3 regions of the Enterobacter sp. C4G1 genome follow, and region 3 is predicted to be linked to each of the others. Evidence: predicted binding sites of a transcription regulator. Region 3 holds the regulator's gene; each other region holds the start of a gene.

Evidence for each region. Region 3 encodes sigma-54, which starts transcription at its own class of promoters, with help from an activator protein. Its sites were predicted from a motif close to GTTGGCACANNTTTCGCTNT; they were not measured.
Region 1: ACT9TW_RS11395 (amino acid ABC transporter substrate-binding protein) is a predicted target of sigma-54. The motif match lies at 2,669-2,688, and genes of this name have one in related genera.
Region 2: hypA (hydrogenase maturation nickel metallochaperone HypA) is a predicted target of sigma-54. The motif match lies at 3,342-3,361, and genes of this name have one in related genera.

What each region holds. Positions count from the first base shown of each region.
Region 1 is NZ_JBQVVV010000001.1:2,374,223-2,379,093, forward strand. It holds gene gltK (glutamate/aspartate ABC transporter permease GltK) at 1-596, opposite strand, end outside; gene ACT9TW_RS11390 (amino acid ABC transporter permease) at 596-1,336, opposite strand; gene ACT9TW_RS11395 (amino acid ABC transporter substrate-binding protein) at 1,491-2,396, opposite strand; gene lnt (apolipoprotein N-acyltransferase) at 2,768-4,306, opposite strand; gene corC (CNNM family magnesium/cobalt transport protein CorC) at 4,312-4,871, opposite strand, start outside.
Region 2 is NZ_JBQVVV010000002.1:2,010,939-2,015,809, reverse strand. It holds gene hypE (hydrogenase expression/formation protein HypE) at 1-714, opposite strand, end outside; gene hypD (hydrogenase formation protein HypD) at 711-1,832, opposite strand; gene ACT9TW_RS23380 (HypC/HybG/HupF family hydrogenase formation chaperone) at 1,835-2,107, opposite strand; gene hypB (hydrogenase nickel incorporation protein HypB) at 2,098-2,961, opposite strand; gene hypA (hydrogenase maturation nickel metallochaperone HypA) at 2,964-3,314, opposite strand; gene hycA (formate hydrogenlyase regulator HycA) at 3,525-3,989, shown strand; gene ACT9TW_RS23360 (4Fe-4S dicluster domain-containing protein) at 4,060-4,668, shown strand; gene hycC (formate hydrogenlyase subunit 3) at 4,665-4,871, shown strand, end outside.
Region 3 is NZ_JBQVVV010000001.1:498,699-503,569, reverse strand. It holds gene npr (PTS phosphocarrier protein NPr) at 1-19, opposite strand, end outside; gene rapZ (RNase adapter RapZ) at 16-870, opposite strand; gene ptsN (PTS IIA-like nitrogen regulatory protein PtsN) at 916-1,407, opposite strand; gene hpf (ribosome hibernation promoting factor) at 1,490-1,777, opposite strand; gene rpoN (RNA polymerase factor sigma-54) at 1,800-3,233, opposite strand; gene lptB (LPS export ABC transporter ATP-binding protein) at 3,281-4,006, opposite strand; gene lptA (lipopolysaccharide ABC transporter substrate-binding protein LptA) at 4,013-4,567, opposite strand; gene lptC (LPS export ABC transporter periplasmic protein LptC) at 4,536-4,871, opposite strand, start outside.

The DNA.
Region 1 (4,871 bases), 1.9 Mb from region 3:
AGGACCATCTCGACCTGCGTACCATCACGCTCACCGATGGTGGAAGCGGTACGGAAGAAGTCTGCCAGGCTTAGTACGTATACCAGAGAGGTATCCTGGAACAGCACGATGCCCTGAGTCAGCAGGAGTGGAACCATGGCGCGAAACGCCTGCGGCAGAATGATGAGCTGCATCGACTGCCAGTGAGTCATCCCCAGCGCCAGTGCGGCACTGGATTGCCCACGCGAAATACTCTGAATACCCGCACGGATAATCTCTGAGTAATAAGCGGCCTCAAACATGGAGAATGCCACCATCGCCGAGATCAGGCGGATGTCGGTTTTCGGTGACAGCCCCAGTACGTTCTGCAAGAAGCCTGGAACAATCAGATAAAACCACAACAACACCATCACCAATGGAATGGAGCGGAAGACGTTAACGTAGGCGGTGGCAAACCAGGCGAACGGCTTAAAGCTCGACAGGCGCATCACCGCAAGCAGGGTGCCCCAGACGATACCGATGATGATGGCAATAACTGTGATCTTTAACGTAATCACCAGGCCATCAAGCAGATACGGCATGGATGGAACAATGGAACTCCAGTCAAATTCGTACATTATTTGCCCCCCAGATTGCCCGGCAGGCGAATTTTGCGTTCAACCAGGTTCATCACCAGCATGATGACAGTGTTAATCAGAACATAGGCGAGCGTTATCGCGGTGAAGGATTCCCACGCATGGGCGGAGTAATCCAGCAGTTTGCCCGCCTGTGCCGCCATATCCACCAGACCGATAGTGGAGGCGATGGCCGAGTTTTTCACCAGGTTCATCATCTCTGAGGTCATCGGCGGAACGATCACGCGGTATGCGTTAGGCAGCAGCACATAACGGTAGGTTTGCGGTAGTGTCAGGCCCATCGCCAGACCGGCATTTTTTTGTCCGCGCGGCAGGGATTGAATGGCAGCACGTACCTGCTCGCACACGCGGGCAGCGGTAAACAGCCCCAGACATAGCATGGAGGAGACAAAGAACTGAATGTTCGGATCCAGTTCTGACTTAAACCACATGCCAATATTTTCAGGCAGCAGTTCAGGAACAACCAGATACCAGGTAAAGAATTGCACTATCAGAGGAACGTTACGGAACAGTTCCACATACAGGGTGCCGAGCGTTGAAAGAAAGCGGTTAGGGACGGTACGCAAAATACCGAACAGCGAGCCGACAAGAAACGCGATTATCCATGCCGTTATGGATAAAGCCACAGTGACCTGAAAACCGCTCCATAACCAGCCAAGATAGGTGGTGTTGCCGAACGGGGCTTGTTGCAGAAAAATGCCCCAGTTCCAGTCGATTGACATAATAAACTCCAGAAAAAAAAGGGTAGCAGCGCTACCCTCGAAGATTGGTGAGAAGCTAATTTTCGCGCTGAGTGGGGAACGACCACTCAACGTATAGTCTGTCCGTGCTTCCCGACAATCGAGAGGGCAGGAGGTCCTGCCCCTGTTGTTCTAATTAGTTAAGAGCCTTGTCGTTTGGTGATTTGAACAGCGCTTTCATGTCGTCAGACAGTTCAAAGTTCATGTTGAGATTTTTTGGTGGAATTGGATTCTTGAACCACTTGTCGAACCATTTTTCCGCTTCGCCGGAAGTCTGCGTTTGAGCGATGGTGTCATCGATCAGTTTTTTGAACTCAGCGTCGTCTTTACGCAGCATACAGCCGTAAGCTTCTTTGGATTGCGCAGTGCCTACGATTTCCCAGTTGTCTGGTTTCTTCGCTTTAGCACGCTCACCTGCCAGCAGTGCGTCATCCATCATGAATGCCACAGCACGGCCGCTTTCCAGTGTACGGAAAGAGTCGCCGTGGTCTTTCGCACTGATGATACGCATATCCATTTTCTTCTCGTCATTCAGCTTGTGCAGCAGAACTTCAGAAGTGGTACCGGATGTCACCACAACCGCTTTGCCTTTCAGGTCAGCAAAATCTTTAATCTCGCCGCCTTTCTTGGTCAGCAGGCGGGTACCTACCACGAAGATGGTGTCAGAGAACGCAGCCTGTTTCTGGCGCTCAAGGTTGTTAGTGGTTGAGCCGCACTCAAAATCGAAGGTGCCGTTTTGCAGCAGAGGAATACGGTTCTGCGAGGTGATAGGAATCAACTTCACCTGTAGATCAGGCTTGTTCAGCTTTTTCTTCACGGCTTCAACGATGGCGTTGGAGTAATCCTGTGAATAGCCCACGACTTTTTGCGTGTTGTCGTAGTAAGAGAACGGGACAGAAGATTCACGGTGGCCGACCACGATCACGCCGTTTTTGGCAATCTTGTCGAGAGTGCTCCCGGCAGCCGGAGCGTCTTCAGCGTGTACAACGCTTGCGGACATCCCCATAACCAGCATTGCTGTGGCCAGTTTACGTAATTGCATACCCAACTCCTTTTTTATCAGCGCCAGTGACGCATTGATACCCATTGTGATGTTGTTATATCTCGCGCTATGCGAGTGCAGTGTTATGCAAGCTTGTTAACATTTAGTTTGGCTTAATGTAAAGATTTTGCTGCGTTATTGTTTATTTTTGCGAAGCGCGCCGCACCATTCAGAGGCAAAAATCTCCCGTTGCACCGTTTTGGTGCTACCGGTGATCTACGCTGGTGCGACCAGGTTGCACGTTAAGCCAAATTGCGTTTGCGTTAATATACAAAGCAATAGACGTGCCAAAGTGGGAGTTTGGAGGAATTGTCGAACATGGGAAAACAGGCCGGGTAAACGTCAGCGCCACCCGGCAGGAGGAGGAAGGATTATCTGCGACGCTGACGAAGGCTCATCAGCACGGCACCGAAACCAAACAGCGCGGTCAGGATCCACAGCGGCCAGTTGCCGGTACGGGCATATGGCGTCAACCCGGTTGTCGGCGTGACCTTGGTGGTCAACACGTCGCGGGTGAACTGCGGAAGCATGGCCTGAATTTCGCCCTGCGGGCCAATCACGGCAGTAATGCCGTTATTGGTGCTACGCAGCAGCGGACGCGCCAGCTCCAGGGAGCGCATACGCGCCATCTGGAAGTGTTGCCACGGGCCAATCGATTTCCCAAACCACGCATCGTTAGAGATGGTCAGCAGATAGTCGGTATCCGGGCGGAAGTTATCGCGCACCTGCTCACCGAGGATAATTTCGTAGCAAATGGCGGCCGTCAACGCAAAACCGTGCGCGTGCAGCTGAGGTTGAACGTATGGACCACGGCTAAAAGAGGACATCGGCAAATCAAAGAACGGCGCCAGTGGACGCAGAATCGATTCCAGTGGAACAAATTCGCCGAAGGGGACCAGGTGATTCTTGTTATACCGATCGGTGGAGTTATAGCTGTATTCGCTGTCTTTGCCGAGCGTGATTATCGTATTGTACGTGTCATAACGGTTCTGCGGATTCAGACGCGCATCGACAATCCCGGTGATCAGCGTACTGCCACGCGCACGCAGCAAATTATCCATCATGCTCAGGAACGGTTGCTGATTGATTTCGAGGTCAGGAATGGCGGATTCCGGCCAGATAATCAGCTGTGATTTTCCCATCACCTGCTCGGTCGCGCCGGCATAGATTTTCAGCGTGTTGATAAGCTGCTTTTCGTCCCACTTCATTGCCTGCGGGATATCGCCTTGCACCATCGATACCTGCGTTGCCCGTGCGGGCTCCAGGGTAAACCACTGGATGTAACGCAGCGGGAAGGGCAGGGCGAACAGGACCAGTGCCGTAACCAGCGGTTTCCAGCTGCGCATCATAAGCGCAAGCACCAGCAGGCCACTGACCACCATCAACAGGAAGTTAATCGCCTCTACGCCCATTACCGGGGCCAGCCCTTTTAACGGACCATCAATCTGGCTGTATCCGAACTGCAACCACGGGAAGCCGGTTAATACCCACCCGCGCAGGAACTCCGTGATCTGCCAGACAACCGGTGCTGCGATAGCGACGCGAAGCCAGGTCGTTTTTGGCCACAGGCGAGAAAGGATGCCTGCGAACAGACCGGTGTAGAGTGAGAGATAGGCGGCAAGCAGCACAACCAGGAAGACGTTTACCGGGCCCGGCATCCCGCCAAACTGCGCGATGCTGACATAGACCCAGTTAATGCCGGAACCAAATAGCCCCAACCCCCAGAAGTAGCCAATTGCTGCGGCCTGCACAGGACGACGGTTCAGGGTTAACCCCTGTAGCCCCATCAGGGAGAGTATGGCGGCAGGCCAGATATCGTAAGGAGAAAAAGCCAGCGTACCGCTGGCTCCGAGTAACAGCGCCAGCAGCAGTCGGACGCGCTGGCGTTCAAGTAATGGGGCAAATGCCATTTAGATTAATCTTCCAGTTTTGGCACCGGTGAATCATCCGGCGTTCTGACATGAACCTGAATAATACGTCGGCTGTCGGCCATCGCGACTTTGAATTGGTAACCGTCGATGTCAACGGTTTCTCCGCGTGCCGGAAGGTGCCCAAAGGCCTGCATCACCAGACCGCCAATGGTATCGACCTCTTCATCGCTGAAGTGCGTACCGAAGGCGTCGTTGAAGTCTTCAATCGAGGCCAGCGCGCGCACGGTCCAGGTGTGGCGGCTGAGCTGACGGAAGTCGATATCTTCTTCTTCGTCGTACTCGTCTTCGATTTCGCCCACGATCAGCTCAAGAATATCTTCGATCGTGACCAGACCTGACACGCCGCCGAATTCATCAATAACAATCGCCATGTGGTAGCGTAGAGAGCGGAATTCTTTCAGCATCCGATCCACACGCTTGCTTTCCGGCACAACCACGGCCTGACGTAACACTTTTTCCATACTGAAGGCTTCGGCATCGCTGCGCATAAACGGCAGCAGATCTTTCGCCATCAAAATCCCTTCGATGTGATCTTTATCTTCGC
Region 2 (4,871 bases), on a different contig from region 3:
GCTGCTTGCCGCGAATTCATGTACCACTGCATTAACGCCGCCACGTGTGGCATCACGCAGGGCTTTTACGCCCTGGCATGAACGCAGAGTCTGAATAAGCGGTGTCAGCACGGCGCAGTCGCTGCGTAACTCGCCATCCAGCCCCAATCCTTCACGCAGGTTGAGTATAGTCGCGCCGTGGCAGCCCAGCGTTCCGCTGACCAGCAACACGTCGCCGGGGGTCAGTTGCCCCGCACCCCAGTGAATATCGGCAGGAATTGCCCCCATCCCGGCGGTGTTGATAAACAGTTTGTCAGCCGCGCCGCGTTGTACCACTTTGGTGTCCCCGGTCACGATGGCGATCCCTGCTTCATGTGCAGTGGATGCCATGCTGGCGACAACGGCCTTCAGGGTGTCCATTGGCAGCCCTTCTTCAAGGATAAAGCCGCAGGAGAGATAGCGTGGAATTGCGCCGCTGACTGCCACATCGTTTGCTGTACCGCAGATGGCCAGCTTGCCGATATCACCGCCTGGGAAGAACAGTGGATCGATAACGTAGCTGTCGGTCGAAAACGCCAGCCTGTCGCCCTGAGCGGTGAGGGTAGAGAGATCAATGCGCGCCTGGTCTTCCTGTTCGGCCAGCCAGGGATTGTTAAAGGCGTCCATAAACAGCTGATTAATGAGCTGCTGCATGGCTTTTCCGCCGCTACCGTGCGCCATTTCTACCCTGTTCATACTTCACACTCCTGATTGCGATACTGATACCACGCAGCGCATGCGCCTTCTGATGAAACCATCAGTGCGCCAAATGCAGTTTGCGGGTTACAGGTGTTGCCAAATAACGGGCATTGATGTGGTTTGCATTTACCGGTGAGTACGTCGCCACAGCGGGCGCGGGGATCGTCGCAAACCTGTTGCGGTTGCGGGTGGAAATGGGCTTCGGCGTCGAACGCACGGTATGCAGACGTCAGGCGCACACCTGATTCGGCAATCAATCCCAGGCCACGCCACTCGCTGTCGCCCTCCACACTGAAAACCTCAGCAATGGCTTTTTGAGCAAGCACATTCCCGGCATCCGGGACCACGCGGCGATACTGATTTTCCACTTTACTCAGGGCTGCTATTTTCTGCTCAACAAGCATGGTCACGCCTTGCAGTAGATCAAGAGGTTCGAAACCAGCGACCACTAAAGGACGATCAAAGTCGCTGGCGATGAAACCGTAAGCCCCGGTGCCGATGACCATACTGACGTGCCCTGGCGCCAGAAACGCGTCAATGCCGTTGCCCGGCTCTTCCAGCAGGCTGCGCAGGGTCGGGATAAGCGTAATGTGCTGGCAAAAAAAGAAAAAGTTGCTGATGTTGCGCGCTTTGGCCTGCTGTAAGGTGATGGCGGTGGCAGGCATGGTGGTTTCAAAACCCAGGCCGAAAAAGACGACTTTCCGCGTGGGATTGTCGGCGGCCAGTGTTAAGGCATCTACCGGCGAGTAGACGATACGCACGTCCGCTCCCCGCGCTCTGGCCTGGAGCAACGAGCCATTTTTCCCCGGCACGCGCATGGCGTCACCAAAGGTACAGAAAATCACGTCAGGCTGGCTGGCAATCTCAATACAGCTGTCGATGCGTCCCATTGGCAGCACGCACACCGGGCAGCCCGGGCCGTGGATAAACTCGATGTTGTCCGGCAACAGCTGGTCGAGGCCAAATTTAAAGATGGCGTGGGTATGCCCGCCGCACACCTCCATGATGCGCAGCGGTTTTTCGGCGGTATAGCGCAGATGTTTTGCCCGCATTTTCAGGTGTTCAATAAGCTGCATCACCTGTTCGGGCGCTCGATATTCATCAACATAGCGCATGGTTATCGCTCCTCGCCGTACAGCAGCGCCCCAACATCAGGCTCCACATCAAACATGTTTTGCAGGGCATCCAGCGTGTCGCGCGCTTCTGCTTCGTTAATCACGCTCATGGCAAAGCCAACGTGTACCAGTACCCACTGGCCAGTGCGGGGCGCACCGTTTTCATCCACACTGCCAACCAGCGTCAGATCGACATCGCGCAGCACGCCGCACACGTCTACTTTGGCCTGATTGCCGTCAATCGCATGGATTTGCCCCGGGACGCCTATGCACATCGTTCTCTCTCCAGCCAGTTCAGCCAGTTATCCATACCTTGCCCGCCGGTGGCGGACACCAGCAGGATTTCAATATCCGGGTTCACTTCACGGGCATACGCCAGACACTTATCGACGTCGAAATTCAGGTACGGTAGTAGGTCGACTTTGTTGAGGAGCATCACCGATGCCGCAGCAAACATATGCGGGTATTTCAGCGGCTTGTCTTCCCCTTCGGTCACCGACAGCACGGCCACTTTATGCCGCTCGCCCAGATCAAAACTCGCCGGGCAGACCAGATTACCCACGTTCTCAATAAACAGAATGCCGTTATCCGCTACGGGCAAACGCGGCGCGGCATCGGCAATCATCTGTGCATCAAGATGGCAACCCTTACCGGTATTCACCTGAATGGCTGGTGTGCCGGTTTCACGAATACGCGCGGCATCGTTTACTGTCTGTTGATCGCCTTCGATAACTGCGCAAGAGACGCGTCCGTTCAGGCGTTTGAGCGTTTCGGTGAGCAGTGTTGTTTTGCCAGAGCCCGGGCTGGAGACCAGGTTCAGCACCAGCAGTTTGCGGGCGGCAAAGCGGGCGCGATTACGAGCCGCCAACTGGTTATTTTTATCAAGCACGTTGATTTCGACGTCCAGCATCTGCCGCTGGCTGATGCCTGGCGCGTGCGTACCGGCTTCGCCGTGGCCGTAATGCAGGTCGCCGTCAGCGGATTGGGTTGGCGTAAATGCCAGGCCGGTAAAGACTCCTGATGGACGAGGCGCAGGAGAGAAGGGTGCGGAGCGAAACGCAGAGTGAGGACGATGCTCATCCCCTTCTATATAGAGGTTGCCTTCGGCACAACCGCAGGTACTACACATAATTATTCCCTCTCGATTTCGAGGCGTTGGATCTGCATTCCGTCATCGGCCACGATGCGAAGCCCGGTGCTCTGACACTGCGGGCAGCTTCGTACTTTCGACGACAGCAACGTGACGTACTGCTGGCACTGTTCGCACCAGCACTCCGCCTGCTGTTCTTCAATATGAAGCTGGCAGCCTTCCGCCAGCGTGTCGCGGCACACCAGCTCAAAGCAAAAGGTGAGAGCGCTGGTTTCGACGCAGGAAAACGCGCCGAGTTTCAGCCAGACACCGGTCACACGTTTTGCGTGGTGTTGTGCTGCCTGTTGTTCGATTAACTCCAGAGCCCGTTGGCAGAGGGTGATTTCGTGCATGACGCCTCCTCAATGAATTGCGCCTGTAATGCAATAACGATGCCATCTTGATTTTTGTTAAGGCGTGACGATGTCAACGCTGTCGAAATGACACGTCGACACTGCCGTTACAGCAGTGTGTTTTGTATTTAAATCATTAAAAATCAATTAATTAAAAACTGGCATGGAATCTGCTTAATAGCCGCAATCTCCATTAACCGGATATCTGACATGACTATTTGGGAAATCAGCGAAAAAGCGGATTACATCGCACAGCGGCATCAGCAGTTACAGGAGCAGTGGCATCTTTACTGCAATTCTCTGGTTCAGGGGATAACCCTGTCGAAAGCCCGGCTACACCATGCCATGAGCTGTGCCGCACAAGGTGATATGCGCTTTGTGTTGTTCGGGCACTTTACGATTTACGTCACCTTGGCAGACAGCTTCAACAGCCACACCATCGAGTATTACGTCGAGACAAAAGACGGGGATAAACAACGCATTGCGCAGGCACAACTGATGACCGATGGCATGGTTGATGGCCACGTCAGCAACCGCGATCGCCAGCAGGTACTGGAACATTACCTGGAAAAAATTGCGCCGGTCTACAACGGCCTTTACACCGCGGTTGAGCACGATTTACCGGTCAACCTGCAACAGCTGATGAACGGAAATCCATCGGCAAACGTTGCCTGAGTATTGCGTGTCGAGAAGTGTCGATAAGACAGATTTTCGTCAAAAATGACCATCACCAGAGGATTACCCGGTGAACCGTTTTGTAATTGCCGACTCGACGGTCTGTATCGGCTGTCGAACCTGTGAAGCGGCGTGTTCGGAAACACACCGTCTGCACGGATTGCAGTCAATGCCGCGCCTGCGCGTCATGCGAAATGAAAAAGAGTCTGCGCCGCAGCTCTGCCACCACTGTGAGGATGCCCCGTGCGCGGGTGTCTGCCCTGTTAATGCCATCACCCGTGTTGATGGTGCGGTACAGCTCAATGAAAGCCTGTGCGTAAGCTGCAAGCTGTGCGGTATTGCCTGCCCGTTTGGCGCAATTGAGTTTTCCGGCAGCCGCCCGCTGCATATTCCGGCGAATGCCAATACCCCGAAAGCGCCGCCAGCGCCACCGGCTCCGGCACGCGTCAGTACGCTGCTGGACTGGGTTCCCGGCGTGCGAGCCGTCGCGGTGAAGTGCGATCTGTGCAGCTTTGATGAACAAGGCCCGGCCTGCGTGCGTACCTGCCCGACCAAAGCGCTCATTCTGGTCAACATTCGCGATATCGCCCGTACCAGCAAGCGCAAGCGCGAGCTGACGATCAACACCGATTTTGGCGATCTTTCGCTGCTTCAGGAACTTAACGAGGGGGCAAAATGAACGCGGTGACGATGATGAACAGCGCTGTGGCCTGGTTCGCCGCCGCGGCCGTTCTGGCGCTGATTTTTTCGTTCCATAAAACCCTGAGCGGCTGGATTGCCGGGATAGGTGGGGCGATAGGGAGCCTGATGACCCTGGCCGCGGGTGGGGTGGTTCTGCTCGGCGGGCAATCCGTTGAAGCCATCATTCCGGTGGTGCATCAC
Region 3 (4,871 bases):
CAGTTTGTTTTACGGTCATGTTTTACGTTTTTCCAGCGTGCGATGACGGGACTGAACGTTCTTCCCGCGTGAGCGGAAGTAGTCGGCCAGTTGTTCGGCAATGTACACCGAACGATGTTTACCACCGGTACAGCCAATCGCCACCGTCAGGTAGCTGCGATTGTTTGTTTCCAGCATAGGTAACCATAGCTCAAGGTAACTGCGCGTCTGGTAGATAAAATTGTGAACTTCTGTGTGCCTGTCGAGGAACGCCGCCACGGGTTTATCAAGACCGGTCATTGGACGCAGTTTGGGATCCCAGTGGGGGTTAGGCAGGAAGCGCACGTCGAAAACATAATCCGCATCGATAGGAATGCCGTGCTTAAAGCCGAAGGATTCGAACACCATTGTCAGTTCGCGCTCGCGTTTACCCAGCAAACGAGTTCGGAGCATTTCAGCCAGTTCGTGAACGGACATTTCAGATGTATCGACAATGAGGTCTGCACGAGAGCGCAATGGCTCCAGCAGGTCGCTCTCTTCGTCGATGGCGCTTTCCAGAGAGAGATTCTTACTGGAGAGCGGATGCAAACGGCGGGTATCGCTGTAACGACGGATCAGTGTGTTACGGTCAGCATCAAGGAACAGCAACTGAGGCGAAAACGAGTCAGGCAGGTTGCTCATCGCCTGTTCAAAGACTTCCGGTGATTCTGGCATGTTACGGACGTCGATACTGACGGCAGCAGACGTTTGTCGGTCCGCGAGCGTCCGGGCCAGGTCGGGCAGCAGCACAACCGGCAGGTTATCGACACAGTAAAAACCCATATCTTCAAGCGCGCGGAGGGCGACGGATTTACCCGACCCTGAACGACCGCTGACGATCATCAGCACCATGTTCCGTTTCTCCTCAGGACAACAGATGTAAAGGACATCTCCCGGTTATGCATCATCCTGATTGCCTTCTGCTTCAGTGATAATTTGATATAACTCTTCATCACTTTGGGCTGAGCGCAGTCTACGGCAAATAGTTTTATCAGCCAGACGTTTAGCGACCAGCGAAAGCGTATGCAGATGGGTTTTGGTCTGGTCAGCAGGAACCAGCAGCGCGAAGAGGAGATCGACTGGCTGATTATCGATGGCGTCGAAGGCGATAGGCGTTTCGAGCTGCACAAATACACCGACGGCACGCAGGGTGTCTTCTTCCAGCTTACCATGCGGGATAGCAATGCCGTTGCCAATGCCAGTACTGCCCATTTTTTCGCGGGTCAGAATAGCTTCGAACACCACCTGCGACGGCAGGCCCAGCTGTTTTGCGGCCAGTTCACTGATGATTTCCAGCGCACGTTTTTTGCTCTGGCAGTGAACGCCACTACGGGTACATTCCTGGTTAAGGACATTGCTCAGTTGAAGAGCGGAATCGTTGTTCATCATAATTTCACCTAAGCGCTAACTGTACAAATGGCCTGTTGTGTTTCACAACAGGCCTTCCTGCACCCGTTAACTGCCCGGACAATTAGTGTTGTTTCAGTTTATCTTTATGTTTATTAAGCTGTCGTGCGAGCTTGTCAATCAAGCCGTCGATAGCAGCATACATGTCTTGCCCTTCCGCACTGGCATGGAGTTCACCCCCGTTCACGTGCAGGGTTGCATCCGAGATATGAGTCACTTTCTCCACTTTCAACACAATATAGACCTGGTTGATCCTTTCGAAATACTGTTCAAGTTTCGTGAACTTAGCGTTCACAAAGTCGCGTAAAGCATCAGTAATTTCGACGTTGTGTCCTGTGATGTTGAGCTGCATAGTGTCTTCCTTATCGGTTGTGTCAGACCAGTTGTTTACGCTGGTTAGACGGCGGAATGGATAAAGACTCTCGATACTTTGCAACAGTACGGCGTGCCACCATGATACCCTGATCGGACAGCATGGTGGTTAACTTACTGTCACTCAGTGGCTTCGCGGGATTCTCCGCGGCGATCAACTTCTTCACCAGTGCGCGAATTGCCGTCGACGAGGCTTCGCCGCCGCCTTCGGTATTCACGTGGCTGGAGAAGAAATACTTAAGCTCAAAAATACCACGTGGACTGTGCAGATACTTCTGCGTTGTCACGCGGGAAATGGTTGATTCATGCATTTCGACGGCCTGGGCAATATCTGCCAGCACCATCGGTTTCATATACTCTTCGCCCTGCTCAAAGAACGCCTGCTGCTGCTCGACAATACAGCGGCTTACACGGAGCAGCGTATCATTTCTGCTCTCCAGACTTTTGATCAGCCATCGCGCTTCCTGAAGATTGCTACGAATATATTGATTGTCGGAGTCGTTGCGTGCGCTGGTGCACATGGAGGCGTACTGCTGGTTGATTTGCAGGCGAGGAATGCTGTCTGAATTCAATTCTACAACCCAGCGGTCGTTATGTTTTCTGACCAGCACATCCGGGATAACGTATTCGGGTTCGCTGGTCTGGATGGATTGTCCGGGGCGAGGATCAAGCGACTGGATCAGATTGACGGCTTCTTTCAACACCTCTTCTTTCAGGCGGGTGACGCGCATCAGTGTACGGAAGTCATGGTTTGCCAGCAGATCCAGATGATCGCTGATGATTAACCGGGCTTCTTCAATCCAGGGGGTCTCTTTGGCGAACTGAGAAAGCTGGATCAGCAAGCAGTCGCGCAGATCTTTCGCGGCCACGCCAACCGGGTCGAAGCGCTGAATACGCTTCAGAACCGCTTCAATTTCCTCGAGTTCGATCTCCTCATCGCCGATGCTTTCAAGAATATCGTCCAGAGAAACGGTCAAATATCCGGTGTCATCAACGGCATCGACAATGGATGTTGCAATCGCACGATCGGTGTCAGAGAATGGCGTTAACTCCACCTGCCACATAAGGTAATCCTGAAGCGACTGGGTGGTTTCGCCCTGATAGACCGGTAGCTCATCATCCTGGTAGTCCGCGCGCGTCCCGGACGGGGTTCCTGCGGTGTAAATTTCATCCCAGCTGGCATCCAAAGGCAGCTCGTCCGGCATCTCTTTTTGTTCGAGAGCATCAACGGTATCGAGCGTTTCGGTGTCCTGCGTTTGCTGAGTATCTACCTCGTCATGAAGATCGGTTTGCTCCAGCAACGGGTTGCTGTCCAGTGCTTGCTGGAGTTCCTGCTGAAGTTCTAACGTGGACAGTTGCAACAGGCGAATCGCTTGTTGTAGCTGTGGCGTCATCGCCAGTTGTTGGCTGAGCCTTAATTGCAAACCTTGCTTCATGTTCAGAGCATTTTTCTCCGGTGCGGCGTTACGTTACCTCTACCCTATCAGAGTCTGAAGTCTTCCCCAAGGTACACGCGCTTAACATGCTCATCTTCGAGGATCTGCGTCGGCGTACCGTGGGCAATCAGATGGCCCTGGCTCACAATATAAGCGCGTTCACAAACGGCCAGCGTTTCACGGACGTTGTGGTCAGTGATCAGTACGCCAAGCCCGCTGTCACGCAGATGTTCAATAATACGTTTGATATCGATGACGGAAATAGGGTCAACGCCCGCGAAGGGTTCATCCAGCAGGATGAATTTCGGGTTTGCAGCCAGTGCGCGCGCAATCTCGACACGACGACGTTCACCGCCTGACAGTGCCTGACCTAAGCTATCGCGCAGGTGTTCAATATGAAACTCTTCCATCAGTTCGTTAGCGCGATCCTGACGCTGCTCGCTCGACAGATCGTCGCGGATCTGCAAGACGGCCATCAGGTTATCGAAGACGCTTAAACGGCGGAAAATGGACGCTTCCTGAGGAAGATAGCCGATACCACGGCGCGCACGGGCGTGCAGCGGCAGCAGGCTGATATCTTCATCATCAATGACAATGTTGCCTGCATCACGCGGCACAATGCCCACCACCATGTAGAAGGTAGTGGTTTTACCCGCACCGTTGGGACCTAAAAGGCCAACAATTTCGCCGGAGTTGACGGACAGACTGACATCTTCCACGACGCGGCGGCCCTTATAGGCCTTAGCGAGATTTTTTGCAGTTAATGTTGCCATAACGAATTAGTTACTCTTCTTCTGTGCCGGGGCCTGGCTTTTGCCTTTATCTTGCAGCTGTGAAGGAACAAGCACGGTGGTAACGCGTTTGCCTTTCTCGCTGGAAGCCTGCATTTTTTGCTCTTTCACCAGATAGGTGATCTGGTCGCCGGTGATATTGCTGTCCAGCTGTTCCAGGTAGGCGTTACCGGTCAGAATGACAAGATCCTTCGCCAGTTCATAGTGCATATGTGTGGCGTGGCCCTTCACCGGTTTACCGTTGTCCTGCATCTGGTAGAAGGTTGCCGGGTTGCCATAACCATCAATAATTTCTTTGCCTTGCTCGCCGCCCGGACGGGTAACGACCACTTTGTCGGCATTAATTTTGATGGTGCCCTGAGTCATGACGACGTTGCCGGTAAAGGTGACGACATTACCCTGCATATCGAGAGACTGGGTGTCAGATTCAATATGAATCGGCTGTTCGGTATCACCAGTCACAGCAAGTGCGGGAAGACTGGCTGCCAGCAGCGCGCTGGCGATAACAAAATTAAGGCTGAGTTTGTTTGTTTTGAATTTCATAAGAGGATCTAACCTTTTCAATCAGCTCGGCGTTTTTGCTGCGTAAGTTCCCGCGCATTCTCAGACCGCTGGAATTAAATGTTGTGCCATACAGTGTAACCAGATCTTGCGAAGTCACATCCTGGGTCACCAGGTTAATCTGGGCATTATCTGTTGTAATTTTACGCAGTTGAGAGTCAGCGGTCAGGGCGTTGACCTCAACATGACCATACAGATAAAGCATACGGTCATTTGTTAATTTTGCTCTGTCAGACTTAATCGACCACGTTGGCACTTTATCGGTATCAAATGTGGTCATTACCGG